DNA from 3 places in the Shewanella pealeana ATCC 700345 genome. Region 1 is predicted to be linked to each of the others. Evidence: riboswitches for the same ligand, from Rfam matches in the RefSeq annotation. Region 1 holds a riboswitch; each other region holds the start of a gene.
What was found. Region 1 has a riboswitch for lysine ahead of lysC (lysine-sensitive aspartokinase 3). Riboswitches for the same ligand answer to the same signal wherever they lie in the genome.

Region 2: linked by a shared signal. The riboswitch ahead of SPEA_RS15075 (Na+/H+ antiporter NhaC family protein) and the one ahead of lysC (lysine-sensitive aspartokinase 3) in region 1 are both predicted to bind lysine.
Region 3: linked by a shared signal. The riboswitch ahead of SPEA_RS17210 (Na+/H+ antiporter NhaC family protein) and the one ahead of lysC (lysine-sensitive aspartokinase 3) in region 1 are both predicted to bind lysine.

The regions. Positions count from the first base shown of each region.
Region 1 is NC_009901.1:909,084-920,110, reverse strand. It holds gene SPEA_RS03915 (2-hydroxyacid dehydrogenase) at 1-989, opposite strand, end outside; gene SPEA_RS03910 (hypothetical protein) at 1,644-2,054, shown strand; gene SPEA_RS03905 (class I SAM-dependent methyltransferase) at 2,059-2,580, shown strand; gene SPEA_RS03900 (hypothetical protein) at 2,619-2,909, shown strand; gene rluA (bifunctional tRNA pseudouridine(32) synthase/23S rRNA pseudouridine(746) synthase RluA) at 3,023-3,700, shown strand; gene asnC (transcriptional regulator AsnC) at 3,965-4,426, shown strand; gene SPEA_RS03885 (succinylglutamate desuccinylase/aspartoacylase family protein) at 4,704-5,810, opposite strand; gene lysC (lysine-sensitive aspartokinase 3) at 5,846-7,216, opposite strand; lysine riboswitch at 7,362-7,544, opposite strand; gene SPEA_RS03875 (DUF3293 domain-containing protein) at 8,006-8,362, opposite strand; gene arcA (two-component system response regulator ArcA) at 8,924-9,640, shown strand; gene SPEA_RS03865 (S9 family peptidase) at 10,073-11,027, opposite strand, start outside.
Region 2 is NC_009901.1:3,476,329-3,487,355, forward strand. It holds gene SPEA_RS15050 (LemA family protein) at 1-442, opposite strand, end outside; gene SPEA_RS15055 (DUF3137 domain-containing protein) at 564-1,826, opposite strand; gene SPEA_RS15060 (DUF3137 domain-containing protein) at 1,813-3,144, opposite strand; gene SPEA_RS15065 (thymidine kinase) at 3,777-4,355, opposite strand; gene SPEA_RS15070 (M3 family metallopeptidase) at 4,735-6,870, shown strand; gene SPEA_RS15075 (Na+/H+ antiporter NhaC family protein) at 7,118-8,698, opposite strand; lysine riboswitch at 8,777-8,998, opposite strand; gene SPEA_RS15080 (electron transfer flavoprotein subunit alpha/FixB family protein) at 9,194-10,117, opposite strand; gene SPEA_RS15085 (electron transfer flavoprotein subunit beta/FixA family protein) at 10,117-10,866, opposite strand.
Region 3 is NC_009901.1:3,992,298-4,003,324, reverse strand. It holds gene SPEA_RS17230 (multiheme c-type cytochrome) at 499-2,466, shown strand; gene SPEA_RS17225 (hypothetical protein) at 2,921-3,130, opposite strand; gene cspE (transcription antiterminator/RNA stability regulator CspE) at 3,500-3,709, opposite strand; gene SPEA_RS17215 (hypothetical protein) at 4,228-4,416, opposite strand; lysine riboswitch at 4,873-5,046, shown strand; gene SPEA_RS17210 (Na+/H+ antiporter NhaC family protein) at 5,129-6,712, shown strand; one part of gene SPEA_RS22845 (IS3-like element ISSpe1 family transposase) at 6,826-7,183, shown strand; one part of gene SPEA_RS22845 (IS3-like element ISSpe1 family transposase) at 7,183-8,060, shown strand; gene SPEA_RS17195 (ribosome recycling factor family protein) at 8,187-8,588, shown strand; gene SPEA_RS17190 (ankyrin repeat domain-containing protein) at 8,803-9,990, shown strand; gene SPEA_RS17185 (hypothetical protein) at 10,169-10,399, shown strand; gene SPEA_RS17180 (OsmC domain/YcaO domain-containing protein) at 10,619-11,027, shown strand, end outside.

The sequences.
Region 1 (11,027 bases):
TAATACAGCTCGTTAGGACAATGCTCTCCGGCTAAAAGCTGGGTGACATTTGTCAGTGTCGTATGGGCAATCGCGCTCAAAGCCTCTTCGGTTAAGAATGCCTGATGGCCAGTAAAGATCACGTTATGGCACGCCGACAGGCGTCTAAACACATCATCTTGAATGATCTCGCTCGACTTATCTTCAAAGAAAAGCTCTTTCTCATTCTCGTAAACATCTAAGCCCAGTGAGCCTAACTGACCAGATTTAAGCGCTTCCATCGCATCGAGGGCGTTAAGCAGACCACCACGGCTAGTGTTGATTACCATGACACCGGGTTTCATTTGACTAAAACTGTTTTCACTGAGCAGATGGTGATTATCTTGAGTTAATGGGCAATGCAGGCTAATCACATCACAGAGGGGATAAAGCTGCCCAAGTGACAAGTACTCGACACCTAAATCAATAACCGCTTGATTCGGGTAGGGATCGTGAGCCACAACCTTGCAACCAAAGCCTTGTAGCACCTTGATGGTTGCTAGACCAATCTTACCCGTGCCTATCACGCCAACGGTGCGGCCATGCATGTTAAAGCCGACTAAGCCATCTAAAGAAAAGTTCGCATCTCGCGTGCGCTGATAGGCTTTATGAATTTTACGGTTTAGGGTCAGCATGAGTGCTACCGTATGCTCGGCAACTGACTCAGGAGAATAGGCAGGCACATTGACTACCTTCATGCCTAGGCGCTCGGCAGCTTCTAAGTCAACATTGTTAAAACCAGCACAACGCATGGCAATAATCTTGGTTCCACCTTGTGCTAGCTCCACCAACACCTCTTCACACAGTGAATCATTGACGAAGGCGCACACGATCTCAAAGCCTTCAGCTAACTTAACCGTTTGCATGCAAAGGCGATAATCGAAGTACTCAATCTTGGCGCTGAAAGCGGCATTAGTTCGATCGAAATACTGCATGTCGTAATGTTTAGCGCTAAAGAAGCCTATTTTCATTGTAGAAACCTTATCTAAATGAGGAGAGAAACTTAAACAGTGTATACCAATCGCTATTATAAAGTAGCCATCTTGGGGTTATTTTTTGCCGCTTAGCTCAGGGTTCTAGAGTGAGGTATTGAAGCACCTTGTTACACGTTTTAAAGCCCAAAGTAGCTGATAAAATACAGGATACAAGACGGTGCTTATCTGGAGCCGATGCCGAGCAGCAATGGCTCTTAGCTATATATTTCAGTTATGGCTTTGGACTTGGGTGTTAGATTTAGGTGTTAGATTTGGGTTTAAGTGACGGCTAATAGTGAGAAATGACAGGCAAAGAAAAAGCGAGCTCCTGACAGCTCGCTTTCCAGCTTATTCTGAAGGCTTTGCTAGGGAGTTAAGGATAAATTATCTCCACCATTCAGACCAAGGCCATTATTGACTGAGCATGAAAATATCAACAACAGCAAGGAGTAAGCATATGAACGCTAGCTTACCACTATCTATAATTAGGTATCGATATCTGCCTCACATATTTGCTCTACACTAGCTGTGCCATACACGCCAAGTGAAACAAATTTCTACTATAGATTGAGCTTGTGATCTCTCAATGCTTTTCAAATAGCCATTTCCTGATAAGATTTGCAAAATAGTAACAGCACAAGACTCCTAAATATGGCCAGAAAAGAACTCTCAGAAAAGCAATTTATGGTCCAACGGCTTTCTAAAACCGCCCTACGCGCTTTGCATATTTTGGGGGTCACAGGGGCTGGCGGTGGCATTTTACTGCAGGTTCCTCAAGATCAATGGTTGGTCTATTGGATCATGGCCATGAGTACGGGAGCCGCCATGATGGCGTGGGAGATAGTGCGTGACTGGCGCTGGCTAATCCAGCTAAAGGGCGTACTAACCTTGGTAAAACTTGGTTTGCTAGTCCTGTTCATTCCTTTGGCACACTATAAACCAGAGCTACTGATTTCCATCGTATTATTATCGGTTGTTGTCTCTCATGGTCCTTCCGGTTTGAGACATTACTCAGTCGTACATAGACGCAGAATTGGCGGCAAAAAAGAAGTTAAAGGCTAACACCATGAGTAGCGCTGAATTAATCAAACAATTTACTCAACTTAAAGATCAACTCTCCCCCATGGCGAAAGTACTCGACCTAGCCTGTGGCAACGGTCGTAATGGTCAATGGTTTAGCGACAGAGGCTGCCATGTTAGTTACCTCGACCGAAACCTATCTGGGCTAGATGTCACAGCTGATGACAGTCGCATCGAGTTACTGGAGTGGGATCTCGAAGATGGCAGCGCCCCTAACCTCCCCACCGAGCACTACGATATTGTGCTTGTTTTTAACTACCTGCACCGCCCTCTCTTCCAGCAAATCATGGATAGCATTAAGCCTGGCGGGCTAATTATTTATGAAACCTTCACCGAGCAACAGGCACTCATCGGTCGCCCTAAGAATCCCAACTTCTTGCTCAAAACGAATGAATTACGAGCAATATTTGCCAATTGGCACACTCTCCAGTACGCTGAAGATCTATTCGGAGAATTACCCAACGCAAGTTATAAGGCACAGCTTATCGCTCAAAAGCCTCTGGTATAATCTCCATCGAGATATAATTGCAAGCAATGGAGGCCTGCATGTTCCCATACCCTGAACAGTATCGAATTGCGATGCCGCCAATGCTCACTGGATTAATGGTTGTTTGGGCTCTGCTCAGCCGGTTAGTGTTTGGCGATGCCAGCGTATTAAGCCTCTATCCTCTATTAGCCCTTTTCCCTATCATTATCTTGCTGCACCTCTACCTGATCTGGGATGCCAGAAGCATGGGCCGCTTAGATCAATCTTTCTATGCCTTGATCCACAGTGCGCTTGCATTTGTAGTTTGGACCTTTGCCATCATGCATGTTAACGGAGAAGGTTTCTCCTAATTCAGTCTGAGCAATAACAGAACAGACAAGTTGTTATGGATTATCTCGAATCTGCTTGCATGGATAACGGCCTAAGAGGTATCTTTGCCGCGCATTTTTAATAAGGTTCAATCATGACTGATTTCGTCTACTCTCCTCCGACAACCCCTTGGCTTGAAGTGTTACATCAAGACAAAGACATTATGGTCGTTAATAAACCATCGGGTCTGTTATCTGTTCCGGGAAGAGATCCTGCCCACGCCGACAGTACTTACACTCGAGTATTGGCTGAATTTCCACATGCTAAAATCGTTCACCGATTAGATATGGCGACTTCAGGCGTCATCGTTGTGGCGTTACTGCGTAGCGCAGAGTCGGAGCTTAAGCGTCAGTTCAGAGATAGAGAAACCCAGAAGACCTACTATGCTAGGGTCGCGGGCCATGTCAAACAGAGCCACGGCACCATTAACCTACCGTTAATTTGTGACTGGCCAAATCGCCCAAAGCAGAAGGTGGATCATAAGATAGGTAAGCCTTCACAGACTCATTATGAAGTGATTAGCTATGGCAAGCGCTCAACCTTAGTAAAGCTAACGCCGATCACAGGCCGCTCTCATCAGCTGCGCGTACATATGATGGCACTAGGCCACCCAATTTTGGGTGATAACTTCTACGCAGATCCTCTGGCCAAGCGACTCGCTCCGCGACTACTGCTGCACGCACAATCACTGACGATTACCCATCCATACACTAAAGAGCCAATGACCTTTAGCTGTGATGCGCCCTTTATGAATGCCGAGGGTGAGCAATAATCCCCCTTAGCTGATTGATATTGCTTTAGCAAAGCGCCAAAGGAGCTCATCCCCTTGGCGCAAATCGCCCCAATACGAGTTCACACTCGAGCACATTGTTTCCTCTCCAGAGTTGGTATAAATCAGTTAACCTAAGCCAAGTTCTATATTGATGCCTAGAGATAAGATGTGTTGCCAGCAGCACTTCTTTGATAAATCAGTAGAATATTCATCAAAAAATACGTAAATTAGTTAGCTAACTAATAAGCAATCGACCTATTTATTATGGAAGTCCCATTTCAAAGAGACTCGCTCGACAATCAAATCCTATCTGCATTGATGAAGGAAGCCAGAACCCCCTTCGCAGAATTAGCTAAACGCTTCGGTGTTAGCGCCGGTACCATACATGTGCGCGTTGAGAAAATGAAACAGGCTGGGATCATCACTGGGGCGCAAATTACAGTAAACCCTAAGGCCTTAGGTTACGATGTATGCTGTTTTATCGGTATTAATTTGAAGAGTGCCGGTGACTACCCTGCTGCCATCTCTAAACTCAACGAGTTAGAAGAAGTGGTTGAAGCCTATTACACCACAGGTAACTACAGCGTGTTTGTGAAGGTAATGTGCCAATCGATTGATGGGTTACAACACGTACTGATCAACCGCATTCAATCTATCGATGAGATCCAGTCGACTGAAACCTTAATCAGCCTACAAAACCCTATTGTACGCGCAGTTAAGCCATAGCCAATTGCTAAAGTTGGCAAAATAAAAGCAATAAACCACGAAGCGCTCACTTCGTTTGCTACACGGAGGACTCGAAGAAAACAACAAACTTAGAGTGGATTTTCTTCGTGCTCTCCGTGTCCTTCGTGGTGCATTCTTATCTTTCGAAGTCACCGAATTGTCTCTGAGTGACTTCCTTAATTGAACGGCATTAGTAACATAAGTTAGCTTTTACAACGCTACAAACTTTGGCCTGACAAACTTTAGCCAGACAAACTTTGGCCTGCCCTACTCGCAGCTATAGCTCAAATAGATTGGTCATCACCTTATAAAGCTCGGTCCCCTGATACACAGATGCAGAGGCAAAGTGCAGAATCGGCACGCAGTCTTGCTCAAGACTCAAGCCTGTTAGCTCGTTATCTGTGCCATACAAATCTAGCCTTAAGATGTTAGCAAGTACCATTCCCGCTTTGAGCGGCTCGCCGAGTTCAGCCTTATATTCGACAAGCCCTGCTGTTGGCGCGTGAAACTTCTTATAATCTTTCAAGTAACAGCCATACCTAGCCATCTCGGCAGGTTCAAGCTTGTCACTCACCACCCCACGATGACTCAGATAAGCCAAGATCCCCTTCGCATCCTCGAGCGCATCCTCCATATCGATACGCTCCTGGCTAGCTAGCTCCAAGGTAAATGCCGATACAGGTACCTTGAAATCGCGCCCCTGAGATTGCACATATTCCGCCAGCTGCCACCAAGGACAAAATGCCGCTTCATCCATGGCGCCGCCAAAATCATTGGGGATCACCAGACTAAAGGGAATAGAGAACAAAGATGCCGAGGCCACATCGTATTCAGGGCAATACATATGCTTGCATGATTTAGGGCCAGTATGCAGATCGATAACGATATCGGCCTCATGAGCCAGTCTCTGCAGCGTTACCGCGAGGCGTTTACCTGTGGTCACCCCCCACTCATTGTTTAAGTGAGTCTGACATGACTCAATCAACAATAAACGGTATGCCTTGATCAGCGCCTTATCTTCTAGATGACCATGCTCTTGATACCAACTGGCGACATCGAGTTTATGATCCAGATATTCCCGATTCCAGTTAACCCCAGTGATAGGGTCGAAACGACCTAGGGTAAACTCACCACTTTTTTGATTGATCCCTAAAGGATTAGCCAAGGGCAGTAAAGTTACCTCGCCCCTGACATCCAGCTTTTCCAGTTGCTTCATTAACTGAAAAATTACCGCGTTACCTTGCACCTCGGCGCCATGAACATTGGCTTGGATAAATACGCTCGGCGCATCGAGGTCTTGGGCTGGGATCCGGTAAACAGGAACGCTCAGCTCCTGCCCAGTCGCCAACTCTCCCACTCTTAGGCTAGATTGGGTAAATTTCATAAAAGGCTCTACTTCCTGTTCGCGTCGACTGTTAACTAGGCTTCAAACAAGTTTTCATGCAAAGCGCCAATAACATTAGCAGCCTCAGCTTCATCCACCAAGATACACAGATTATGTGGGCTCGCCCCTTGGCAGATCATACGAACATTGTAAGTCTCTAATACTTCAAATACGCGGCGACATACCCCTGCTGTTGAAGCGATATTGTTGCCAATAACGGCAACCAGAGCTAAGCCCTCTTCGACTCTAACGCGGCAATGTTGCGATAACTCTTGCAGCAACGCCTCACTCAATAAACCTTGACCGCTCGAGTCCGAGCCTGTTTTATCGAGTGTCAGTGCTACGTTCACCTCAGATGTGGTGATCAAGTCGACACTGATCTTATGCTTTGCCAGTGTCGCAAACGTCTCGGCAAGGAAACCTTGAGCATGTAGCATCTGTAGGCTATGGAGATTTAGCAAGGTTTGGTCTCGGCGCACCGCTACGGCGCGATACACAGGCTCACTTTTAACCTGATGACGGATCCAAGTGCCACCTTGCTCCGGTGCCCAACTAGAGCCAACGAAGACCTGAATCTTCTGTCTCACTGCCGGTAAAATGGTTGCAGGGTGAAGCACCTTAGCACCAAACGTTGCCATCTCAGCCGCTTCGTTAAAGCTAATCTCAGGGATTGGGCGAGCATTAGGGGCCAGACGAGGGTCGGTAGTATAGATCCCCGCAACATCGGTCCAGATCTCTACCGCATCGGCTTGCAGCGCCTCGGCTAACAACGCGGCAGAGTAATCACTACCACCACGGCCTAGGGTTGTGGTGTTGCCTTCGCTATCGGCGCCCACAAACCCTTGAGTGACGATAACTTGATCGCATAATAAAGGCTCTAGATGCTGCTTAGCCAACTCGGCGATCATTTCGATTTGCGGCTCGGCGCGTCCATGATGACTGTCGGTTCTCAGCACTTGGCGCACATCGAAAGCCGATGCACTAGCGCCTTTCTCCCGCAGTACCGCGGCAAAAAATACTGAAGAGCACATCTCACCTTGAGATAAGAGTTCATCCATCACCGCCTTGCTACGAGTCAGCTTTAAGCGCTCACTTAGGGTCGAGATATGGCTGAGAATGTGATCAATTCTTGCCGCCACATCGCTCGGGTTCCCCAGCTTATCGAGGATTTGATATTGAATCGAAGCGATCTTCTTGATCAAGGCTTTAGATTCTTCAACACTGGTTTCGGCTTGGGTCAAGGCGACTAGCTGATTAGTCACCCCGCTCGATGCACTCACCACCACGACTCGAGTTTGTGGATTAGCAATAATGATATCGGCGCAGCGCTGCATTGCGTCATAGTCGGCAACAGAGGTACCACCAAACTTGGCAACATTTAAGCTAACAACAGATTCTAAAGACATAACGCTGCCTCCACGCATAATAGGCACGGCAGGCATTGACGAGAATGGGTATTTTGAAAAACTAACATGAATAAGCTCCGAACTAACTTCGTTCGAAGAGCCTGGTGCTATGATATGTCCCCCATAGAGTGGGGAAACAGCGATCGTCACCAGAAGCTCTCCACCATAATAAACATAGGTGACAATCGACAGGATTCAGCCTGTACAACCAACATTCAAGCCCGTCCAAATGGCTTTAAATATCTCGGCGTTAATCTCCCTCATAAGTCATCAAAGGGTTTTGGTCCCCTCAAACTTACTACCTAGTTAACGCTCCTCTTCTGCACTTATCTTGTATAGCTGTAACGTCCTATCGAACTAGCGAAGAAAGTCTGCTTTGTATACAAAATAACAGATTAAAAAATATCAAAAAATAACCAATTAAGTCAACGGAAATCTAAGATGATTTAATTTTACTCAATATCAGGCAAGTCTACTACTCTGCGCACTCGTGGCGAGAATGCGCCTAGAAAGGCTTCTTGCTTAGGCATTAAGCAGGGAACTAACTGTAAACGGTCAGCTTCGACATAATATACCCAAGCTACCTCAAGATGCTCGTTTCAGAGCTCCCGTAGGATAGCTGAATAAGGCAGTGATTGAGGATAATGGTTATTCCCTTACCGATATCACTAACGCAGTGCAGGTATTCTACGGGAACTCCCGTAGGGCACGGAGAGAAGCAACATTTTTCTGCGTTATGAAATATTGAATTAGAATAACTAGTCCTACAATTTCATGCCTTGAACTCTGTCACTTCTCGACATGCTGAATCCTGCATATTGAAGTTGTTTGGGTATAGATAGCATTTTGATTGAACAGACGGCCAAGCTGTATCGCCGAGTGCTTATCGGTAGAAACTGCCCAGCTTTTCTCCATATGTCTTCCATCTTGGGAAGCACCGACCATAGAGCGATAAGGTAGGCCTAGTTGATGTATTTCATGCTGCAGTTTTCGGTCTAGAAGGCCATTTTGACAAGGAGAGAGAACCTCTCCTTTAGGGTTGTATGCGGTGATAATTGCGAAGGATAATTGAGCGGATAATGTCTGAGAAAACAAGAATTCGGTTTGTTTATAATAGTGCCAAAGGCTATCTACTGAGTTGCTCATTGCTAACAATTTCTCCGATTTAGGTGTAATTATTATAGCAAACTCGTAAGCGCTTCCTAACCTTGTGATGTATATCACTATTAGCGAATTTATCAAACACAATAAAATCAATGATATAGTTTTCAAAAAGTGATCCAAATCATATCGTTGAGCAATTTTGTTAACATTTCATTTGTTAACAAATGCCTAAAACGAGTACAATAGGGTTTGTTGATTAACTCATACTGATACATGTAACGAACACATTTTGTTACACATATCTGAAACAGATAGAAGAGTAATCCACACAGCAGTATCAAATGTGATCTATGTTTGATTTAACATTTAAACTTCATACAAAACGGTAAGTAAGGAACTTTTTTCTACTATCGTTAATCAAAGTTTATACAGTTCACGTTTTTCCATATGTGAGATACCCATACTTTGCTTATCATGCAGTGTGTTGCTGTTTCGAACCAAATTTGAAAGCACCTACGTGTATCAGTGAATTATCAGCATAACTAGATGGAGTATAAACTTTTTATACTCATGGTTAGAATTGACAGAAATTAGGTAATTAATATGCAAAACCCGCACATTCTGATTGTTGAAGATGAAGCAGTAACAAGAAACACACTTAGAAGTATTTTTGAAGCAGAAGGATATGTGGTAACTGAAGCCAATGACGGCGCTGAAATGCATAAGGCTATGCAAGACAACAAAGTTAACTTGGTGGTTATGGATATTAACTTACCAGGTAAGAACGGTCTTTTACTAGCTCGTGAGCTTCGTGAAATTAATAATATCGGTCTAATCTTCCTAACGGGCCGTGATAACGAAGTTGATAAGATCTTGGGTCTTGAAATTGGTGCTGATGATTATATCACTAAGCCATTCAACCCACGTGAATTGACAATCCGTGCTCGTAACCTATTAACTCGCGTTAATAGCACAGGTACAGATTCAGAAGAGAAAAGTGCAGTTGAGTTCTACCGTTTCAACGGTTGGAGCCTTGAAATCAACAGCCGCTCTCTAGTTAGCCCACAAGGTGAGTCATACAAGCTACCACGCAGCGAATTCCGCGCTATGCTTCACTTTGTTGAAAACCCAGGTAAGATCCTAAGCCGCGCAGACCTTCTAATGAAGATGACTGGCCGTGAGCTTAAGCCACACGACCGTACTGTTGACGTGACTATCCGTCGTATCCGTAAGCACTTCGAGAGCTTGCCTGATACGCCAGAAATCATCGCAACAATCCACGGTGAAGGTTACCGTTTCTGCGGTAGCTTAGAAGATTAATTCTAAGCTCCGTTATATGTACTGTAAGCAGTACATATAAATAAAAAGCCAGTCGATTGACTGGCTTTTTTTATGCCCAGATTTAGATACCTTTGTGCCAACATGCATATTTATTAGCGGTTAGATTAGAGTATAGACTTAAATAAAACTGAACTTTACTCGGCAAGAAACTTAATAGTCAGCCATTAAAAATGATATTTAGCTCAATCAGATACCTACAAAGTAATAGTATTTCATATTAATTCTGCGCTACGCCTTTTCACTGGCAAGCAAAATAAATACAGTTCTCGATTCGAGCCAAGCTTTGTTCTTATTAATGATATTTAATTTCAAATTAACCTTAATAAAAAAGGCGTGGTCTACTAATTGCATTCTATTAATCGCAATTAACAGTAGCAACGCCCGATTTATATCACACTAGCCATTGTGTTATTACTGCTTAAGCTCTCGATTTAAAAAATCGGCTAGTGAGTGATATAAATGTACTCTCACCTTCTCACCACGCATCGAGTGCTTCGATCCCGGGTAATCGATCATCTGAAATAACTTACCCTCATCCTGCAACGCCTTATAAACTCTGGTACTGTTCTCAAACAATACATTGTCATCGGCCATGCCATGATACATCAATAGGCCTGACTGATAGCCGCCAACATAAGGCAGCACGCTACTGGCCTTATATCCCTTAGCATTGGTTTCAGGATGCCCCATATAACGCTCTGTATAGTGAGTATCATACAAAGACCAGTCAGATACTGGCGCGCCTGAAATCGCCGCTTTGAAGTAATCTGGCGCCTTAAAAATACTCATCAGCGCCATATAGCCGCCATAACTGTGGCCATAAATAGCAATGTTATCGCTATCGACGAAAGGTAATGTGCGCAGGTAATCCACACCGGCCTTTTGGTCGTTCACTTCAACCTCGCCGAGCTGCTTATAGATCACATACTCAAACTGGGTACCACGGTGTGCCGAGCCGCGATTATCTAGCTGATAAACAATGTAGCCTTGCTGCAAAAGATGCTGAGTAAAGTAGTCTTGATGACTCCAGCTATTGACCACCAGCTGCGCATGCGGCCCACCATAAACCCGAACGACCACGGGATACTGTTTGTTAGCATCAAAGTTAGTTGGCTTGAACATGCGATATTGCAACATTTGACCGTCTTCAGCCTTTAGCTCACCAAATTCCGGCAACTGCCACAAACCAAAGTAGTCATAGAGTGGATGACCCTTTTTCACTTCGTTTTGCTCAACCCAAGCCAGGCGTTCACCACTTTGATCATGCAGACTCACCTGCGGTGGTTGTGACAAGCTGCTGAAGTAATCTAGGTACACGGGGTTATTGTCGGCAAATACCGTGGAATGCATGCCACTGCGCTGACTG
Region 2 (11,027 bases), 2.6 Mb from region 1:
AGTCTTCTACATTGGCGTTGAAAATACGAATTGCCGCACCAATCTGCTCTTGTTGCTCGCTAATTTCTGCCATCAATTTCATGTACACATCAGATGCTTTAAGCTCTGGATAAGCTTCTACTGTGACTTTAAGGCCTTGCAATAACTCATTGGTGCGCTGCTCAGCTGCTGCGAGCTTTGCGGTATCAACACCGGCGCTCATATCAGCAATGGCGCTACGTAGCTCAGTCACCTTGGTTAATACTTCAGACTCGTGCAGTTTATATTGCTCGACTAACTGCTCAACCAGAGGAATAATCTTATTCTTCTGGCGCTCTTGAGTCAGTACCGACGCCCATGCGCGATCCACAGCGTTATGTTTACCGATAATGCCGTTGTACACCATGATGATCGCGACGACCACTACGGCAACAACAATCAAGCCTATTACTGAACTATCCATTTAACTTTCCTTTTTATCTTTTCTTTGACTAGTAGAGGGTATAACTCACTGGCTATAACCGAATGGGTATAACTGGGTAAATTGTTTTGGGCTTAAAACGATTAAATACCTTGCCACCTATTTAAGCGCTGACCTTAAAGTTGTTATCGCTATATCGCATCATCTCGTGCACTATTTCGAGCATTTGGTTCATTTGCTTTAACTCGGTATGTCCTGCTAATTCTTCGGCAAAGGCTTTAGGATTATCTAAACCATGTACCCGTTTAACCGCTAGTAAGTCATCGGTTACCGCCAAACACAGTCGTCCTTGTTGACCGAACTCAAATACTGGCTTTTTTAACTGCTTAGCAAATACAGCGAGCTTTTCTTCAACCGCAGGCGATAGCAAACGTGCTGCAACCATCAACTCCTTGGCATGCACTCGATATTGGCGATTAAACTCATTAGAAGCACTTTTATAGCGTTCACCTCGGCGTTTAATGCCAAAGTCATTGCTAATACTCATGTCCTCTGCAAACGGAAAATCTAATAACACACCGTGGCGATAGTAGCTGTCTCTAACCGTTCGCGTAGTGGTTTTACCATTAGCGTCAGTGGTGGTTTCAGTGCGCTTTACAATGTAGTGAAAACGATACAGCTGATAATCAAATTGATGAATATCGCCTTGATAAGTGCTTTTATAGAGGCTTTGAATTTCTCGTAGATCATTACCACGATCAAACTCTTTAAAACTGGCTTCTAACTCTTTAGCCAGCTTTTTGCCCTCAAATGGCACTGCTTGTAGATTATTATTAAACAGCGCATCTTTTAAAAAGATGTTATCCGACAGCTTGTTACGCCACTTCATTCGGCTTCTAAGCCAAAACAGTATAATTACGCCTATCACGCCATTATGGGCAGCAAAACCTGAGCTCGGATACCACAAGCCCAAAAACGAGGCTAAGGTATCGAAATACATATCCCAATACCAATGCGGCCATTGTGGGATAAGATTTAGCGCCGCGCCCACAGCTGCCATCAATAGCATCCGTCCCCATTGTGGGCCGGGGATAGGTAAGCACTTACCCTTGTCTTCAAAATAGCGGGTTAATGTTGCTAAGCCCAACATCGGGTACCAGATCACACTGTAGCCCAGTGCGCTTTTAAGGATCTGCATCACAAAATCGGGGACCACTAACCCCAACTCAAAAGCTATCGGCAACAAGGCGAAAAACAACGAAAGCGCGCAGAAAAAACGATACCAGTTATCCCGGTAATCTAGTGGCCCCTCATGGTGCTCGACTCGATGCACTAATGCTATCAAGTCATCTTGGCTTTTTGCTGCTTCAACATCACCGCGAATAGCCGCAATATTGCGAGTCACTTGAGCGTTATAAGCCAGCATGAGTGTTGATCTCCCTATCATTTAATTGCGTTGAGTCAGTTGTTTTATTCGCATCACTTACAAAATTGTTATCCGACAGACGCATAAGCTCATGGATCGCTGCAAGCAGTTTTTGCACCCGCTTTAACTCGGTATGGCCGGCAATTTCCTTATAAAATTCATCTGGCTTTGCCAGTGAATGTTTACGTTTTTCAATAATCAGCTTACTGGTAGAGGCTATACACAAACGGCCATCGGGGGCGATCTCTACCATAGGCGAGATAAAATTGCGGTTGAGATCGAGTAAGGTTTCTATCATTGCGGGCGTTAAAAAGCGTGCTGCGGTGAGTTTATCGCAGGCCTGTACTCGATAAATGTCATTAAATGCATTTGACTCTGTTTGATACTTTTCTTGATAAACCGAACCTTTAAGCTTTACCTCGTCTTCAGCATCTAGGCACAAACCGTTAGCGAATGGAAAATCGAGCAACATACCGTAACGGTCCCGATGCTCATGCACGGTTTTGGTTTTATAACCGCCATTACCATCAGAACTAGTTTGAGTGCGTTTTACCGTATATTGAAAGTGATAAAGCTTATAGTTAAAGCTGTGCTGCTCACCTTGATATTGCCCCTCAAACATCTGCTCTATATCACGCGTGCCACTACCGCGACGAAACTCTGCAAACTGCTTTACAAGTGCATCTAGTTTGTCTTCGGGTGCAGGCTTACTCTGTGTTAAGCCATTATTAAATAACGCGTCACAGAGGAATATTTTATCGGAAAGATGTTTACGCCAATTAGCGCGATAATCTAACCATACCCAGGTGATTGAACTGGTGATGATCAGAATAAACCACAACGCAAACTGCTGGTTGTCAATTTCTCCAACACTAATCACATAGCCAAAAATACGCAGCGCAGTCCAATAGGCTTCTGGCCATTCAGGTACATATATTGTCACCAGAGCCATTGCCGCCACCAGCAAAGCAAAGCTAACCGGCACGGGTATTGGTAGCCATCCGCGCTCGTGGCAAAAACTGACTAACAATGTGCTCAGCGCTACTGGAAGCCAATAACAAGAGTAATCAATCACTAACTTAGCTAATGGCTCAACTTGTTCATACCAGAGGCGCATAAAGATGAAGACGATACACAAGACGCTAGCGCTGATCAGTAACCACTTAATCCCGTGGGTGATCTTATCGCGGTAATCTAACGGCCCAGGATGATGTTTAACTTGAGTGATGATATCGAGCAGATCATCTTGTGAACTAGCTGCATCTACATCACTGCGTAACTTGGCAATATGCTTGGCAACTATTTGGTTATGCTGCATTGTGTGTCCTTTACCACTTTCCTTTTACTTCTATCCTTTTACTACATGCACAAGGTTAGATTTAGAGCCGTATAATAAACGGGGATTATAATGAAAGGCGGCAATAACAACAGAGACTTAAGTCCGTTAACCTATAATTAAACACAAGTTTTTAGTTATTAACTCTGTCTCTACGCTATGTGGGCTATAAAGAAGCAATCACAGATATATCGAATAGCAAGGATCTTAAGGTTTCACTCCCTGATAGCGATGATAGCTTTCATTCAGGCAGGTATTAATCGGCAAAATTCAAAGAAGTTGACCAATAAAAAAGGCTAACACCATAACAGCGTTAACCTCTTTTATTTCTCTGGACTCAGTAATACCAATCACTATAAAGATTTGGTCGCTCAGCGAGAGTTTAGCGGTTCTGAGGCTAGGCAACGAGTGAAGAGCATAGTTATTCTACGTTTAAGCTCGTTAACACAGTATCAGAGCCGCTAAAACTCGCCATTCTGGAGCGTTTTTGGCTGCCTACTTCTGCGTTGAACAGCTTCACAAGGGAATAACCATTCTTTCAACTATTCGCCTTGAATTAGTTTGCCAAAAACCGCTCTGAGTAGATCAACTTCTTATACTGATTGGTATAAAACCTAATCCCAGATAAATTCCCTGAAGTGCTTACGGCACACAGACTCGTAGCTTTCGTTACCACCAATCGCCACCTGCTCACCTTCACGCATTGGCTTACCATTACCATCGAGGCGCACCACCATATTGGCTTTACGGCCGCAATGACAAATGGTTTTTAGCTCAACTAATTTGTCTGCCCAAGCTAACAAATATTGACTACCACTGAATAATTCGCCCTGAAAGTCAGTTTTCAGGCCATAACAAAGCACTGGAATGTCGAGAATGTCGACTACATAAGTTAATTGCTTAACCTGCTCTTTGCTTAAGAACTGAGATTCATCAATCAATATACAGTGTAAGGTCTTTTCGGCGTGGCTAGTGCTGATCATCTGAGTCAGATTATCGTTGCTACCAAAGACTTGAGCGTCGGTTTCGATACCTAGACGTGAAGCCACTTTACCCACACCATAACGATCGTCAATTGACGCTGTCATCACTAAGGTATGCATTCCGCGTTCGCGGTAATTATAAGAAGACTGCAATAACGAAGTTGATTTACCCGCATTCATCGCTGAGTAATAGAAATATAGCTGCGCCAAACTAATGTCCTTAAAGGTGGATTCGGCGCTAGTTTAGCACTATTCACAATAAAAAATCATCTTACAGGCCCCATTCAATGACGCTTTTCATCGAGAAAACGATAAAAATCTGCGCCTGACAATGTACTTAGATTTGAGTGAACTTTGGCAGGTACAGCTTAGAATTTTATTAAAGTGGTTAAATCTCACTATTTTGAATGTTGAAATAGGCATAAACCATAGTGCAAACACTTAGTTACTCACCACCACATTATGTGACAAACACTACAAAACTCACACAAAACCATGCATCTGCGCACAAAATCAATCAAATTAAGACACGTTTAATACTCAAATATTAGATTAAAAGCACAATTATAATAAAGGAAGTCAAAAATCTATGCATAAGACAATCATTGCTGCGGCCATTGCCGCCACCTTAGCCTTGAGTGGCTGCTCATCAACAGCTCCGTCTCAAAGTTCGTCGGTAGAGATGGTGCAAAGTCAAAACCCATTCCTTCAAGCAAGCAAGTTGCAATATGAGGCGCCAGACTTCACTCTGATAAAAGATGAGCATTTTCAGCCTGCACTAGAGCTTGGGATCAAAGAGCATTATCAAGAGATCTTAACCATAGCTAACAACCCTAAGGCGGCAACGTTTGAAAACACCATTGTGGCGATGGAGAAAAGCGGCGAACTACTCAACCGTACCTCAAAAGTGTTCTACAACTTAACTGGATCGAACAGTAATCCAGAACTGCGCAAAATACAGGGCGAAATGGCCCCAAAAATGGCCGCCCACTCAGATAATATCAATCTCAACCCTGCTCTATTTAAACGGATTGAGAGCCTCTATAAACAACGTGCGGATCTGAGCTTATCAGCGGAAGAAAATCGCTTAGTCGAGGTTTACTACAAGCGCTTTGTTCGCGCTGGTGCCAAGCTCACAGAAGATCAAAAACAGCAGATCCGAGTGCTCAATGAAGAGCAATCGACTCTGACCAATGAGTTTGCTCAGCGTTTAATGCGCCAGACAAAAGAGATTGCCGTCGTCGTCGACAGCAAGGAGCTACTAACTGGTTTGTCTGACAGCGCTATCCGCGCAGCAGCACAAGATGCAAAAGCAGCAGGCCATGAAGGTAAGTATCAACTTAATATTACCAATACCACTCGCCAACCCGTTTTGACTCAGTTACAAGACCGGGAGTTGCGTCAACAGATCTGGCAAGCCTCTGCTAATCGTGGTCTTGAGGGTGATAATGAAACAGCCTCTTTAGTTGCTCGTCTAGCCCAACTGCGCGCCGAGCGAGCAGAGCTGCTTGGCTATGAAAACTGGGCCGAGTATCGCCTAGAGCCACAGATGGCTAAGACCCCAGAAGCGGTTTATAAGATGTTTGGCTCTATGGTGCCAGCTGTTGTTAAGAACACGCAAAAAGAAGCCAGCGATATTCAAGCCATGATCGACAAAACTGGCGGCGATTTTGAGCTAGCACCTTGGGACTGGGCTTATTACGCCGAATTAGTACGTAAAGAGAAGTTCGACCTAGATGAGAACGCCATCCGCCCCTATTTTGAATTTGACCGTGTACTTGAAGACGGCGTGTTCTTTACCCTCAAAGAGCTCTACGGCGTAACGCTAAAGCCACGCCCTGATCTGCCTGTTTACCATGAAGATGTGAAAGCCTACGAGATGTTTGATGAAGATGGTAGCAGCATGGCGATCTTCTATGCCGATTACTTCTCTCGTGAAGGCAAGCGAGGTGGTGCATGGATGAGCTCGTTCGTGACGCAGTCGGAGTTACTTAATAGCAAGCCCGTTGTCGTTAACGTGATGAACATTAAGAAGGCGCCAGCAGGCGAGCCAACTTTTGTCAGCTACGATGAAGTGACTACCATGTTCCATGAGATGGGCCACGGCACCCACGGCATGTTCTCGAAAGTCGTTTATCCAACTCTTTCAGGTACCGCGGTTTCACGTGACTTTGTTGAGTTTCCATCAACCTTCGAGGAAGATTGGGCTGCACATCCAAAAGTATTAGCCAACTATGCTAAGCACTATGAAACGGGTGAGCCTATCCCGCAGGAGCTACTCAGCAAGCTATTAAAATCGCGCAGCTTTAACCAAGGTTTCGACACCTTAGAGTATATGTCTGCCGCTCTTTTAGATCTTGAATGGCATACACTCAAGGCCGGTAGCCCACTGCAAGATGTTGCCAGCTTTGAGGCGGCAGCGCTTAAGAAGCACGGCGTCGATCTTGCTGCGGTTCCACCTCGCTATAAGTCGACCTACTTTGCCCACGCTTTCCCAGGTGGTTACTCTGCAAGCTACTACGCTTATATGTGGAGTGAAATCTTAGCGGCAGATGCCTTCGCCTACGTACAAACACAGGGCGGCTTAAATCGCGAAATAGGTATGAAGTTTAGAAAGACCATTCGTGAAGTGGGCAACACCGTTGCGCCTATGGATGCCTATAAGGCTTTCAGAGGCCAAGAGCCAACAACCGATGCCTTGTTAGAGCGTCGTGGCTTAAACTAAGGCTAAGTCAGTTTATTGCTTGCCGATGTCATGATAAATGGCTCCCTTTAAAGGGAGCTTTTTTTATGGCTGAGCTAGATAAATTCAGCCCACAAAAAAACCGCTCGATAAGGAGCGGCTTTAGGAGAGTCGATTAGATTTTATAAGCAGCGACTAATACAAGCAGTATAGCGCTAGCAGTATAGCGCTAGCAGTATAGCGCTAGCAGTATAGAATCACCTTCTCATGCAATTTAGATTATAAACCCTTACTGTTTACACGCTGCATCTGGCGAACATGCCTTGATGCGCAGTACGATAATGCTAATCACAAACAGTACGCTACAAGCTATTAGGCCAGCTGTTACTGACTCAGTGAAGCCCAGTACTAAGTAACCTACCAAGCTAATGCCTGCAACGATTAAGGCATAAGGTAACTGAGTCATCACGTGGTCAATATGGTGACAGTTTGCACCTGTTGACGACAAAATCGTGGTATCAGAAATCGGTGAACAGTGGTCACCAAATACCGCACCAGCGAGTACTGACGCAAGCATAGGTAGCATCATTCCGGTATGACTACCCATCGCCATATCGGCAGCGATTGGTAACATGATACCGAAGGTACCCCAGCTGGTACCGGTCGAGAATGCGGTTAGGCCTGCAAGAATAAATAGCACGGCAGGTAACATAGCAAAAGGAATATTGCCTGTTGCTAAGCTCGCCATATATTTACCGGTTTCAAGCTGACCAATCACACCGGCGATTGTCCAAGCAAACAGTAGAATATAAATCGCAGGTAGCATCGACTTAGCACCTTCAAACAGCCCTTTAGCGATCATCAATTTCTCTACGCCTTGGTAGATAACCAAAGCTAAAGTAACCGCTAGACCAATTGCAGCACCGAAGAACAATGATGAACCCACATCGGTATTTTCGAATGCACCAATTAGGCTAAATGCTTGGCCCTTTGCCGCTAGCGCATCGCCGCCGCTGCTAACCATAAAGTAGAAAGTGGCAAACACTAATACTGTGATAGGTAGGAATAGCCCCATGATCTTACCGGTATCCGCTTCTGGTAAGTCTGAATTGGCTCCTGGTGGTAGACCTTTAGATTCGTCATAAAGCTCGCCCTTCTGCGCTTTTAATTCATGTTGGCGCATTGGACCAATATCTAGACCCATCAAGGCAACACAAAGTAGCAGCAAGAGTGCAAAAATGGCGTAGAAGTTCATTGGGATCATCTGTACGAACACACTTAAGTGTCCTGTATCTGTGAAGCCGTGAGCCGTAAGAATGCCGCCAATCAAGGCGATAATATAAGCCCCCCAGCTCGATACTGGCGAGATAACACAAATCGGCGCTGCTGTAGAATCAAGCAGGTAAGCGAGTTTGCTGCGTGAGATGTAGTAACGGTCGGTCAGTGGTCTGGCGACGCTACCCACAACTAAGCTGTTAAAGTAGTCATCGATAAACACAACACAACCTAAGAACATAGTCAGTAGTTTAGCATCACGTTTATTGCGGATATGGGTACGAGCCCAATCGGCAAAGGCTCTGGCCGAGCCACTAACGGTGATTAGCGCGGTGATCATTCCAAGTAACACTAAGAAACCAAGAATATATAGGTTCCAACTGTTCAAGGCGCCATCATCCCAAACCAGAGCTGACACCTTTTCACCAAGGTACTGCGCTGTTTGCATGGCAGAGAAATCGGTAAGCAGCAATGCCCCCAATACGATACCCACACCCAAAGACAGTAAAACACGGCGCGTTAACATCGCCAGTACGATTGCCACTACCGGAGGCAGTAGCGACAGAGCCGAATCGGCATAGCTTATAATTGTCATTTTTTAATTTCTTCGCTAAATACGAATGGAGGCCGACTGAACTGGTGGGATATAGCATAGATATCTGTTTACACCTGCCCTATCAGTAGCGCTCCATAGCCATATTAATGGTTCGTCATTAATATAAAAATTCTTATCTTCCAGATAAGAAATACTATGGCAGTGCTGTCCCTATTTGGTCACAGCCCCAGCAACTAGCCCCGATATGCTATGTCACTTCGGCATCAAATCCTTTCTCGATAGATCAGCGGCATCACCCTACTTATCGATACTGATATTTAATGCACCTCTACTTCTCAGGACGCAATTTAAGGCTAGCTCAAAAAGCGTGACGGACATAAAAACATAAGCGGCTTTAGAGATGCTACCCTAAAGCCGCTTATCGTGACACAGATCACGAACAATACCAAATTAACTCACATCCACTAACAAGCTGACTACTAGTGTGAAACAACTTCACGCTGCATAGGTGTTGCACAGGATATAATCATTAGATTAAAGCTTGGCTAATAATTCAGGTACCGCTTCAAACAGATCCGCCTCTAAACCGTAATCCGCAATTTGGAAAATCGGCGCCTCAGGGTCTTTGTTAATTGCCACTATCACCTTAGAGTCTTTCATGCCTGCTAAGTGTTGGATAGCACCAGAAATACCGACGGCAATATACAAGTCAGGCGCAACTATCTTACCAGTCTGACCCACCTGTAAGTCGTTTGGTACAAAGCCTGCGTCAACTGCAGCGCGAGATGCACCAACGGCGCCACCTAGCTTATCTGCTAGTTGCTCAAGAATACCAAAGTTTTCGCTGTTACCTAGGGCACGGCCGCCTGAAACAACTACCGACGCACTGCCTAGCTCTGGACGCTCAGATTCAGTTAGGCTCTGTTCAACAAACTCAGATTGTGCCGCCATGTCTTGGGCAAGGGGCACACGCTCTGCATTGCCATCTGTTGCGACAGCATCAAACGCACTCGAACGTACCGTCATCACTTTCTTATCGTCTAGGCTCTGAACCGTTGCAAGCACGCTACCGGCGTAGATAGGACGGACGAATGTATCGCTGCTAACCACTTCTACAACTTCTGAGAGTTGAGACACATCCAAAAGTGCAGCCACTCGCGGCAGCACATCTTTACCAAAACTTGAGGCTGGCGCTAACACATGCTCATAATCAGACGCGACGCCAAGCACTAGTTCAGAAATATTTTCAGCGAGATGATTGGCATACGATGCTGAATCGGCAAGCAGTACATTACGCACACCTGTTAACTGTTGCGCTTCGCTTGCCACGCCATCACAGTTATGTCCGACTACTAATACGTCTATATCTCCACCAATGGCTTGACCGCATGCAACCACTTTAGCGGTATCTAGCTTTAAACTGGCGTTATCGTGTTCTGCTAATATTAAAATTGCCATTAGATCACCTTCGCTTCATTCTTTAACTTTTCAACCAACTCTTCTACAGACGCAACCATCACACCACCGCTACGCTCAGCTGGTGGGGCAACCTTAAGGATATTCTGGTGAGACTTAAGGGTGACATCAAAATCTGCTGGTGTCAGAGCTTCAAGAGGTTTGCGCTTTGCTTTCATAATATTAGGAAGCTTGGCATAGCGTGGCTCATTTAGACGAAGGTCCGCAGTCACAACCGCTGGCAGTGGCAACCTGATTGTTTGTAGGCCACCATCGATTTCACGGATCACAACGAGCTTATCACCATCGAGTTTAACTTCTGAGGCAAACGTTGCTTGTGGCATCTTGGCAATAGCGGCAAGCATCTGTCCGGTTTGATTGTTATCACCGTCAATTGACTGCTTACCTAAGATAACCAACTCTGCCTGCTCTTTTTGTTGCACAGCATGAATCAGCTTGGCGATCGACAGCGGCACTAAGTCCTCTTCTGTTTCGATATGAATGGCACGGTCTGCTCCCAACGCAAGCGCTGTTCTTAACTGCTCTTGGGATGCTTTAGGGCCGATGCTTAATACGACAATTTCAGAGGCGCTTCCTGCTTCCTTTAAACGAACGGCTTCTTCAACGGCAATTTCACAAAAAGGGTTAATCGCCATTTTTAGGTTTGCGGTATCAACACCAGTATTGTCAGCATTAACCCTGACTTTTACATTGGCATCGACGACACGTTTAACTGGCACCAATACTTTCATAGGGCTTCCTTCTTACGTCTCTTATAATGTTCGAAATTAAGTAACGAGCCACAGGTATAACGCTGTTGCGACTATTACCGAAATTAAAGCCACTTTACGTGCTGTTAACGTTAACGTCAACCAAGTTTCAAACACCTGTCCACCCAGCTTGACACAACATA
Region 3 (11,027 bases), 2.1 Mb from region 1:
GGCATTAGTCAATATCGAACGCAGGATGATTAGCTATTTTGTATTTTATATCCTGATGGTTTATATCACTTGATTCTGCGCTTTTGTTAGTGTTTGTCGGTCGACGGTTCGGGTTTGGCTGGTTAAATATATTGGGTAGGGGCACGTACAGCTTAGCGTGTATGACGTAGGGATTTATACTGCTGACAGAAGTTATTACTCTTAAGCAATTACTTATCAATATCGACAGCGCTATGAGTTTTAACTTGCCTTAACGTCGATTAAACAATCTCCAGATATTTGAGTGTATTTCTGTTGCCACGGTTTTTAGAATTTAGAATTCACATATGTGATCTTTGTGTTGTTGTTGTTTTCTGGAATTTTAATAATTTTGCAAGGTCACAACTTATATAAATTGTTGTTTTTACGCTTTATTAGTGGTGCCTAGTTCACAATTTTATTTGTAATAAGTAAATACTATTTTCAAGCAATAAAAACAACAATACTATTAGGATGACTATGATGAGTTTAAATAAACGCTATTTAGTATTAGCGGTTGCAGCAGCAATGGGCCTAAGTGCATGTGGTGATGATGGTAAAGATGGCACCGATGGCGAGTATATCCCTCCCACCATTGGCAGTTCTGTAGAAACTAAAATTGAGTTAATAAATCATACCATAGAAGATGGTCAAATTAGCTTCGAGTTTCAGGCTATTAATGAAGACGGTGTAATAATAGAGGGCCTGCAAAAGGCTGAAGCTAAGTTCGCCATACAAACTGAAAAAGGTATTGGATTAAGTCGTTCAGGTGAAGGCACTCTTGGCGGCTATGGCACTTTTGATGCGACAAAAGATAGCAATCCTGAAGGCGCCTCATTAGCTATTAATGAAGCGGGTAATTATAGCTTTGTTATGCCGATGGAGCATGTGAAGGCGGGAGACACAGGGATTGTTTGGTTGCGCGTCGGAGGAGCTGAAGTTAATGATACTGTTTCGATTGCCCGCAGTATGCCACTAATCGTCGACAAACCTGATGCATTGCATACAACAACCACAGAGACCTGCTATTCATGCCATGTGGATTACGGTACATCTGATTTCCCTCATCCTAGTTATACGGCTATCGATCTAGAGGGCAAGGTCGATTTCGTTGCAGGTTGTATGGTCTGTCATGGCAATATTTCCCGTAATGAGGAAAATGGTGGTTATGCGAAAAATACTCTGCAAAAAATAGGTCATATTAATCATCAATCATTCGAACGTGATTTCCAAGTGACTAACTGCTCTACCTGCCACGCAGAGCCTGTAATGAACACGAGCATAGCGGGTAATGGCTGTGTTGATTGTCACGCATCGGGCGCCGTCCTGAATGATAAGATTGCCGCTTTTGCCGACGATGTCGATGTACGCGAACTCCACGCGACTAAATCAGGGCTTGTAGAGCGTCAACAGATCCGCGAGTCACATACTACGACCCTATCAGCCCCTTACTGGGACAAGGATGTTACTTGGACTGATAAACCAACAGGAGCTGTTTGTACTGACCTGAAGTTGTTTAAAATCGAAGGTGAAACTCAAACTCAGCTTAATATTGCTAATTTATATGGCGATAAGTTGAGCTATGCAGGCGCTTATATTCATGGTTATGACAGTAAGCACAATACCCTTGTTGGTAGAGCCAATGCCTATGGTGCTCATCAATATGTTGAGCGTGAAGACGGTACGCGTTCAGTCTGTTACCCAGATCTTGTAACGGGTTTTGCAAACTCAAATCTATCTGCGAGCTCTAGAGTCACCTTTGACATGAATGACGGTATGGACCCGGGCTATTCCGGCGTGACATTGACATCTTATTCAGATGTTGTTTCGACTGATATTTATGATCCTGCGGTTACAGTGCCAACATTTACACCTGAAGGTAAGTATGATCGTCGTCTTGCTGTCACCAATGATAGTTGTACTAGCTGTCATAACAGTGAGAGTAACTATCATAAAAATGGTAGCTATCAAGAGGGGGGCATAGATTGTGTTGCGTGTCATAACAATGGCCAAGACCGCAAGTCAAAAATGTCTGCACCAGGATTTGGTCCTATGGTCCACAGCATGCATTGGGGGGTAGGCAACACGGTAAATGATGACGATGGCATTGCTAACTCAGCTGCTAAGCTTAATGCTGAAAACTGTGTCGCATGTCACGCCGATGGTATCGACCTTTATGCCGTACCAAACCAGTATATTCGTTCACAAGCTTATCACGCTGGCGATACCACTAAGATGTCTAGCCCAGTATTAGCTAACTGTTATGCCTGTCATGACAGCGACCAAGCTTTAAACCATATGGTTCAAAATGGCGGAGAGCTAAGTGCCGAGAAAGGTGCTGGTGATGATGGTGAGTGGTACACAGCGCCAACATCTGAATCTTGTGCAACCTGTCACGCCACAGGTAAGACATTTGCCATCGAGAAATACCACGTGTTTGAGCGGTAGGTAAGCGTGTATTGGGCTGACAGGTAACTCTGGTCGGTATCTGACGCACTTCACCCTTAGCATGTCCCTGCAGATTGTCTAAAGGTAGATAGTGGAGTTTAACCGCCGCCCTAGATACGTAAATTTAACGCACATGCCAAGGCCCTTCGGGGCCTTTTTACTTTAAGCCTGCTACGTCGGTCGGTGGATTACTTTGCTGTTAATTATCTGAAGATTATTTATGGTTTGTGAGCACCCACCGCACAGCTCTTAAATCCTAGGGGAGAATCTGAGTCTTGTGTGACCGAATGATGTTTTATCTATGGTAGGCAAGGCTCTTTATCTAGGGCTAGTCATTGCTGAGATACGGATTGTTCGACCGAATTCTCCGTCAATTCTCTTAGCTTCTGTCTGCTCTTAAAGTGGCAGACTTAAGAGTGACATTGGGTGCTTGGAGCCCGTGCCTGTGAGTTTACTAGTAGGAGGTTGAAAAATTACCGATAAGCTGGTTATCACCATTAATGATTTTACCTTGGCAGGTTTCATCACAATAGATAAAGTCTATATTTCTGTCTACGACATTGCCTTTCACTAGAACATGACGCAATAGTACATCACCATTTAACTGGTGGATTAGTGCATTCCAAGAAATGTTATCTTTAAAAATATTAAAATTTACTCTCATTTATACCCTTTTTTTGGTTATTTTAGTTTGTGCTGATTTCTTTTTTGATTGGTGAAACCAAAATCGTTTTGGACCCGATGTACGAGACATAGTTAACCTTTTTTAAAATGATGACGTAAAAATAAGTAAAACTTAAAATTAGTCTTTATTTTTGATGTTTAATTTGGATTTATAAGAATATAACGAAGTGATTCAGAAACGTAATGACATATACAACAAGCAGATGATTGAAATGTTAATGTTTTCGCAGATACAGTATAAATGTTGATTAAAGCATTTTTGTTGAAGTTGATTTACTAACGTTAGTGTTTTGGCGTTAGTTTGAAATGACGTAAATGGTTATAAAACCATTTACGTCAACTTACGAAGTTACAGCGCGATTACGTTAGCTGCTTGAAGGCCTTTTTGACCTTGCTCTACTTCGAAAGATACTTTCTGGCCTTCAGCCAAAGTCTTGAAGCCGTCTGAAGTGATTGCACGGAAGTGAACGAATACGTCAGCGCCGCCGTTGTCTTGAGTAATGAAACCAAAACCTTTCTCTTCGTTAAACCATTTTACGATACCAGTTGTATTAGACATGTTGTGTCCCTTATATATTTAAATTCATAAAAAATTGTCGCATTATGCGATGCACTGAAAAATTGAATTATTTAATGTGATGATGAAGATAAGGGAAAACTGAGGATAACAACAATAACGAAGGAATTCTGATGTTTTACTTTTATGTTTCATTAATCACTCTCAATAGCAGAGCGAGATAAATAGTACCCGATAATTTAACGTTGTCCATATTTATTTTTAAGTTTTTTACAATAGCCTGTAGGTTCAGCCTGAAAAACGACCTGTGGCTTCCAGCTTTTGGACTGCACAATTTGAGGTTTTTTGTATTTAAGTACCTATATTTTTTAGATGTTATTAGTTTTGTAGTGTTTAGCTCATGGTGGTTGTGGTGATGAAAACCCGGAGCGCGTTACAAGTGCTTGGCAATAGAGGGCACTAAAAATGATAGCGGCTTGCACCACCAAAAATAAGCAGAATAGGCCTAATTCGGCCTATTTTAGATGATCACCCAAATCAGTTCGCTTGCTTTGGATACGCTAGATGAGCTCGGAAGAAATTGCGCTTAAATGCATCTCTAGTTCATCTTCGGTTTTAGGTAACGAATCTAACTCAAAGGTGAGTGGCTTACTACCATTGAGCATGAATACTGAGTTGGCACCGTGATCATAGTGAAACCATTTCCCATTAACGCATAGATCGGTATAACAATTTGGTAGTAATTCCATAGGGTACCTCTATATTTTTGGTTTCATTATTAGAATTATTGCTATTCACAGCAGTAAAAGCTGTGCTTGCGTGAGCCGGTCGGTGTAGTTGTAAATGCTGTTTGTGATCGAGCTCACCTTTATATGACCCGAAAAGGCGTAGGTGCTCATTGATCTAAATCAATCCTGAGAGAGTTAGCCGTTTTTCCTTTTTATAGTGGCGATATAAATCACTGAATTTGATGGCTAGAGGGTGCTTAGGTAGAGCAATATTCCGTCAGATTGAATGTTATACCTCTTTATGGCTAAGATGGTCCCCTCCGCACGTCGTTGCACGACGTATGAGTGAGTTTGTGCTAGTTAACGCTATTTTGTAGTGTGAAAATCAACCACTAAGTGGGGAGGGGCATACCTTAGAGGATGATTGAATAAATATTCTTGCAACTCACAAATCTATGAGTATTATCTAGGCTTAATCCTTTGAGTAGAGGCGCGCTGCCTAAAAGTATCCAGATAGAGGGTGACACCTAAGACATCTGGGGAAAGGAGTCAGCGCCGAAGTTATTGTTGCGTCATCAACAATCGCTGGGTCTGCATTTAACAGATGCAGGACTGCCATAGTTATGTTGTCTATGGAGCGCTACCTAAAGGGGTAAGAAGTATTATTTCGACTGAAATCTGTTTCTCTATCCTTTTGGTAGATCTCCACCTAAATAATAGGTGTTACGAGATCATGAGTTTAGTTCAATATTCCGATTCCCTGCTGTCGGTGGTGCCACCACTGTTAGCCGTTATCCTCGCCATTACGACCCGCCGTGTACTGCTATCCTTAGGGGTTGGTATTCTTGCCGGTGCCATACTGTTAAACAGCTATAATCCGCTGAATGCACTTCACTATCTGTTTAATATTGTCTCCGGGATCTTTTGGGCCGATGGCGCTATCAATAGCGGCAACGTCAATATGTTACTGTTTATGTTGCTGCTCGGTGGTTTGATCAGCCTGATGACGGCTACGGGGGCGACCAGAGCCTTTGCTGAGTGGGGAGTGCGTCGTTGTAAAGACCGCCGCAGTGCCAATATGCTTACCGGCTTAATGGTCTTTGCCTTCTTTATCGATGACTTTTTTCACAGTTTGTCAGTTGGCCCTATCTGCCGCCCGGTAACGGATAGATTCCAGATCTCGCGGGCAAAGCTGGCTTATCTGCTGGATTCAACTGCCGCGCCTGTGTGCGTCATCATGCCGATCTCCTCTTGGGGCGCATTTATCATTGCGATCTTAGGCGGTATTTTGGTGACAAATGGTATTACCGATATCAGCCCTATTGCCATGTTTGTACAGATGATCCCAATGAACCTATATGCGGTGTTTACTCTGTTAATGGTACTTGTCGTCATTGCTTTTCAGCTCGACATTGGCCCTATGCGTCAACATGAACGTTGGGCGCAAGAGGGCAAGCTGTGGGATGAGTCTAAAGGACGCCCTAAAGGGCTTGAAATCACCACCGAGGGGCAAGGCCGTGGTGGCATGATTGATATGGTCTTACCTATTGCGACCTTAACCCTGTCGAGCATCTTCTTCATGGTGATGAGTGGCGCCGATGCCCTGTCGGCTAAGGGCCAAGCGTTTAGCTTGATAGGCTCTCTTGAGCATACCGATGTGGGCTCGTCCTTGGTATATGCGGCGCTGTGTAGTCTTGCCGTCTCTATCGTGCTCGCCCTGCGATTAAAGTTGCCAGCAAAAACATGGTTATCTGCAGCGCCACAAGGTGTTCAGGCTATGATGCCTGCGATTATTATCCTGCTGTTTGCTTGGACAATTGGTACTGTGGTGAGCGATATGCAAACTGGCCAATACTTAGCAGCGTTGACTAAGAGCAGCATTCCGGTTCAGCTTCTACCAGCCTTAGTGTTTGTTTTAGCATGCGGGATGTCATTTGCCACCGGTACTAGCTGGGGCACGTTTGGCATCATGTTGCCACTGGCTGGTGATATCGCTATTGCCAGTGACGCAAGTCTATTAATGCCTATGCTTGCGGCGGTATTGGCTGGCTCTGTATTTGGTGACCATAGCTCACCTATATCGAGTACCAGTATCTTATCGGCGACAGGCGCGAGCTGTCATCATATGGACCATGTTATGACCCAGCTGCCCTATGCCGTTACGGTTGCCTTTGGTGCCTTCCTCGGTTATCTGGCGATGGGCATCACTGGCTCAACCCTTGCCGGTATTGCGGTGAGTAGCCTATGGTTTATCGCGAACTGTGTATTCCATCTTCGTCGTCATAAAAGACAGCAAATGCTACCAGCTAATGCATAGCCAGTTACCGAGGGTTTAACGCGAAAAGTTAACCCAAAGAAAAGGCCCTTTACGGGCCTTTTTTATTTTCAGTGTCTTGTCCTGAAATGTGTTTACACATTTAGGACTTTATAATGACTACACCAATACCAGCCCGCGTTAAGCGAACACAGCGAGATTATTCGTTAGGCTTTAAATTACAAGTTGTAGCTGCCGTAGAAAAAGGCGATATGACTTATAAACAAGCTCAAACAACCTATGGCATCCAAGGTCGCTCCACGGTACTTACTTGGCTTAGAAAGCACGGTAAGATGGACTGGACTCAACCAGTGAGAATGACTATGCCAAAAACAACTAAAGCTAAAGAAACCCCAGCTCAAAAGATTAAGCGCCTTGAAAAAGAGCTGGAAGATGAGCACTTACGTAATCTATTACTCAATGAAGCCGTTGATATTATTGATGCAGAATATGGAGCTGGCCTTAGAAAAAAGTACTTAGCCAGGGAGCGAGAAGTCTTCAAAAACAGAAAGTAACGAGCTTAAATCGCGCTTGTAAGCTTCTGGGTATAACAAGACAAGCTATCTATCAAAGAGAACGAAGAGCGAATTGTAGAGCAATGGAGTTAGCCCCTGTAAGAGCGATGATACTAGATATCCGTCGGTTTATGCCTCGGATTGGTGGCAAGAAACTCTACTTTTTACTTAAACCTAAGTTCATCGAGAAAGGGATTAAACTTGGGCGCGATAACTTCTTTAGTTACTTGAAAAGTGAAGGCTTGTTAGTCAAACCTAAGCGTAATTATACCAAGACGACTAACAGTAAACATTGGATGAAGAAACATCCAAATTTACTGAAAGAGTTAGTGCCAACAGCACCTGAAGAGGTGTTTGTTAGTGATATAACATATGTGCAATCAGAGCAAGGCATACATTATCTATCATTGGTAACTGACGCGTTCAGTCGTAAAATAATGGGATATGAATTAAGTAATGAAATGAAAGCTACAGACGTAGTCAAAGCGTTAGAAATGACGATAAGTAATCGGCAGTATCAACATCGAGCAGTGCATCACTCAGACAGAGGGTTACAGTATTGCTCTGCCGTTTATCAGTTAGCGTTGCAAAGAAGTGACATCCGCGCATCAATGACCGATGGATATGACTGCTACCAAAACGCACTAGCAGAACGTATAAATGGGATATTAAAGCAAGAGTTTCTATTATCTCCTTGCTGCAACCTTAATGAGTTAAAGCAACTCGTTGAGGAGTCAATTTTTATATACAATGAGCTGAGACCGCACTTAAGCTTGGGTATGAAAACACCTAATCAAGTGCATAAAAAAGACCAGCAGCAGAAGCTACTGGTCTAGTAAAAACCGTCAACCTATTTCAGGACGGGACACAGCTATGTCCCCACAAGCATGACTTGAGTTTTTCCGTTTAGACTGAAAAAATAGCGTGATTGGATATCGCCTAAGACCCCTTACTACACCACTATGAAACAAGATATCACCATCTCGCTTCCCTCACTCATTCATCGAATTGGCCGTGAAGCGGTAAAGCAAGCACAAACCCTTGCTCAGCAATTCAATTGTGAGCTTAAGCGTGTGCGCCGCTCAAGAAACTGGGGGGTAACAGGTGAGGCTATCAGTATTCAATCTTTTTGCCAGCAGCTAAAAATAGTGCAAATAGGCTCTGGGGGGAGTGAGTTTACTTACCTTATTCGAAAAATCGACGCAGCATTGCTTAGCCATGCGGACAAGCTTGAGCCGTTAGAAGCAAAGCTGGTCCGCTTGATCCGTGAAGACCCAAATATTACCTTAGCCGAACTGATGCACATGACAGAGTGTACTCAGGCTGAGGCTAGAGCCGCTCGCTTCGATGCAGATACTTGGTAGTCTCTCTTCTCTATCCCGATAAACTTGGCCTCAATTTTATTCTAAATATTGATCATCAGAGCAATTTTAAAAATCAATTATCCCTTTTAAAAGTAACGGCTTGTACTTGTATGGGCTAAGGCATAGTCTACTGCGCATCACGGGGAAGCTTGTATCTGTTTTACTTTGCTATTTTCGTATTCCCGCTCCAGAAATGAATTTAAATGAGGTTTACATGCTCAGCAGTAATATTTTCGACAGATTAGAGCTAGACGATGTGCTCCGCGGGCATCTTGATGGATTAGATAGTTATGATGAGCCTTACTTTATCTGTATGCAACTGAGTACGACTGCTGATGCAGCGATAAAGCTGCTGATCCCTGAGCTTGATCATCTTGATGACGATATCTTTGCTTTTAGACTAGAAAAGCAGTTGCTGTTACTCAGCCTTGAGTGCGAAGTTGATGAGGTTAAGTCGTTATCACAGATGTTGCTGAAAGCTTTTGCTACTAATAACGTCACTGCGCAAATCGCTATTTTTCATCATAACTGCCTAGGCACGCCGATTGAGACCTTGAAGTGGTCTACACAACTGTTAGAAACTTTAATTGAGAAGTCGCCTAATGAGCCTATCGTTGAGTTTAACGACTTTTGTGATCGTGGCAACTGGCCAGGATTGAGTGCCTATATAGAAGGGCGTGAGCAAGGTAACGGCGCTGACTACGGCTATGACTATGACGAGAAAGACTATGATGAAGACGACGATGATGATGACGATGATGAAAACGATGATCGATTTGATGCCGATGGCTTTGATGAGGATGGCTTAAACGCCAGTGGTTTTACCGCACTTATCCAGGCTATTTTAGATAAAGATGCCGCAGCGGTAACCAATATGATAGCTAATGGCGCTGATATTAATAAAGGCGATTGGTACAAGAATACACCGCTTAATCATGCGGTCCAAAAAAGCACTCTTGAGATTGTTAGCTTGCTACTCGAGGCGGGCGCTAACCCTAACCAAGCCGGGAGTGACGGAACTAAAGCGCTCTATATTGCCAGCTTAAACGGCATGTTGCCGAAAATGCAGTTGCTGTTAACTAAGGGCGCAGACGTAAACGACAAAGATGATGAAGGTGAGAGCGCACTCATAACGGCCGCCGGAAATAGCACTGCCGAGGTGGTTTCGTTATTACTGCAAGCAGGCGCAAACGTTAATGCGATGACTGATGATGGTAATACAGCACTAATTAAGGCTGTTATTGGTAACTATAATGAACGCGCAGCGATTGTAGAATTACTGCTGGCTAATGGTGCAGCAGAGACGATTCATCATCAGAATATTCATGACTCAAGCGCCATGGACTTAGCGCTCGACCGTGAGCATCAAGACATTATCGAGCTGCTTAAACAAGCGATGTAAATAAAACGCTAATAAGAAACCGCAAAATAAGGCGTTATACAGAATAGGCCATAGGCTTTCTCTCAATAGCGCAGATGTTCAGCCTTGCGTCTTGATCTCAATCAAGGTGTAAGGCTGAAGAATCACTCACTATATTAGTCTAAACTTATGCATTGTGGATGCAGATAAGGAGGCTATAGTGACAGACCAAAAGCTCATCTTGCTCCTTAAGACCTGCATCAGCATGGGTATTTGTCTCATTCTTACTGGTATCTATCTGCATAACTTTAATGAAACTGTTGAAGCTATGGGCGTCAAGGGGATCATCATCAGCGCGATGTGTGTGGCCTTTGGTATGGTGTTGTCATTGCCGACTAAAATGTACCTGACCTTTATCTTAGTTAAACGCGAAGCCGATAAGAATCAATAAGCTAGCCCTTTCTACAGCTGCTGCCTCTCTGTCTTAGTTCTATGCAGCTATTGCATTTCATTGTGGCAAATCTGAGCTTTTGTGTAATTAACCCAAGACTAATGCGCCAAAAACACCGATAATTCCCTTCATAAGTTTATCTGGCCTTAGGGCTCGTTTGAGCCAAGACTCATTATTGAGCCAAGGGCGACGCTCGCTATTAAGTGGAAATCATATTCAATGGAAATCAAAGTTAACTTTCTCGACAACTTGAGACTCGAAGCCAAGTTCGACGACTTTACCGTCACCGCCGACCAGCCAATCCGCTATAAAGGCGATGGCTCAGCACCGAGCCCATTTGATTATTTCTTAGCATCATCAGCTTTGTGTGCGGCTTACTTTATCAAGGTGTACTGCAAGGCTCGCGATATTCCGACTGAAAACATTCGCTTGTCGCAGAACAACATAGTCGACCCTGAAGATCGCTATAACCAGATCTTCCAAATTCAAGTTGAGCTACCAGACGATATTTCGGATAAAGACCGTCAAGGGATTTTGCGCTCGATTGAACGTTGTACCGTGAAAAAAGTGGTACAAACCGGACCAGAATTTAAGATTGAAACCGTTGAAAACCTAGATGCCGACGCTA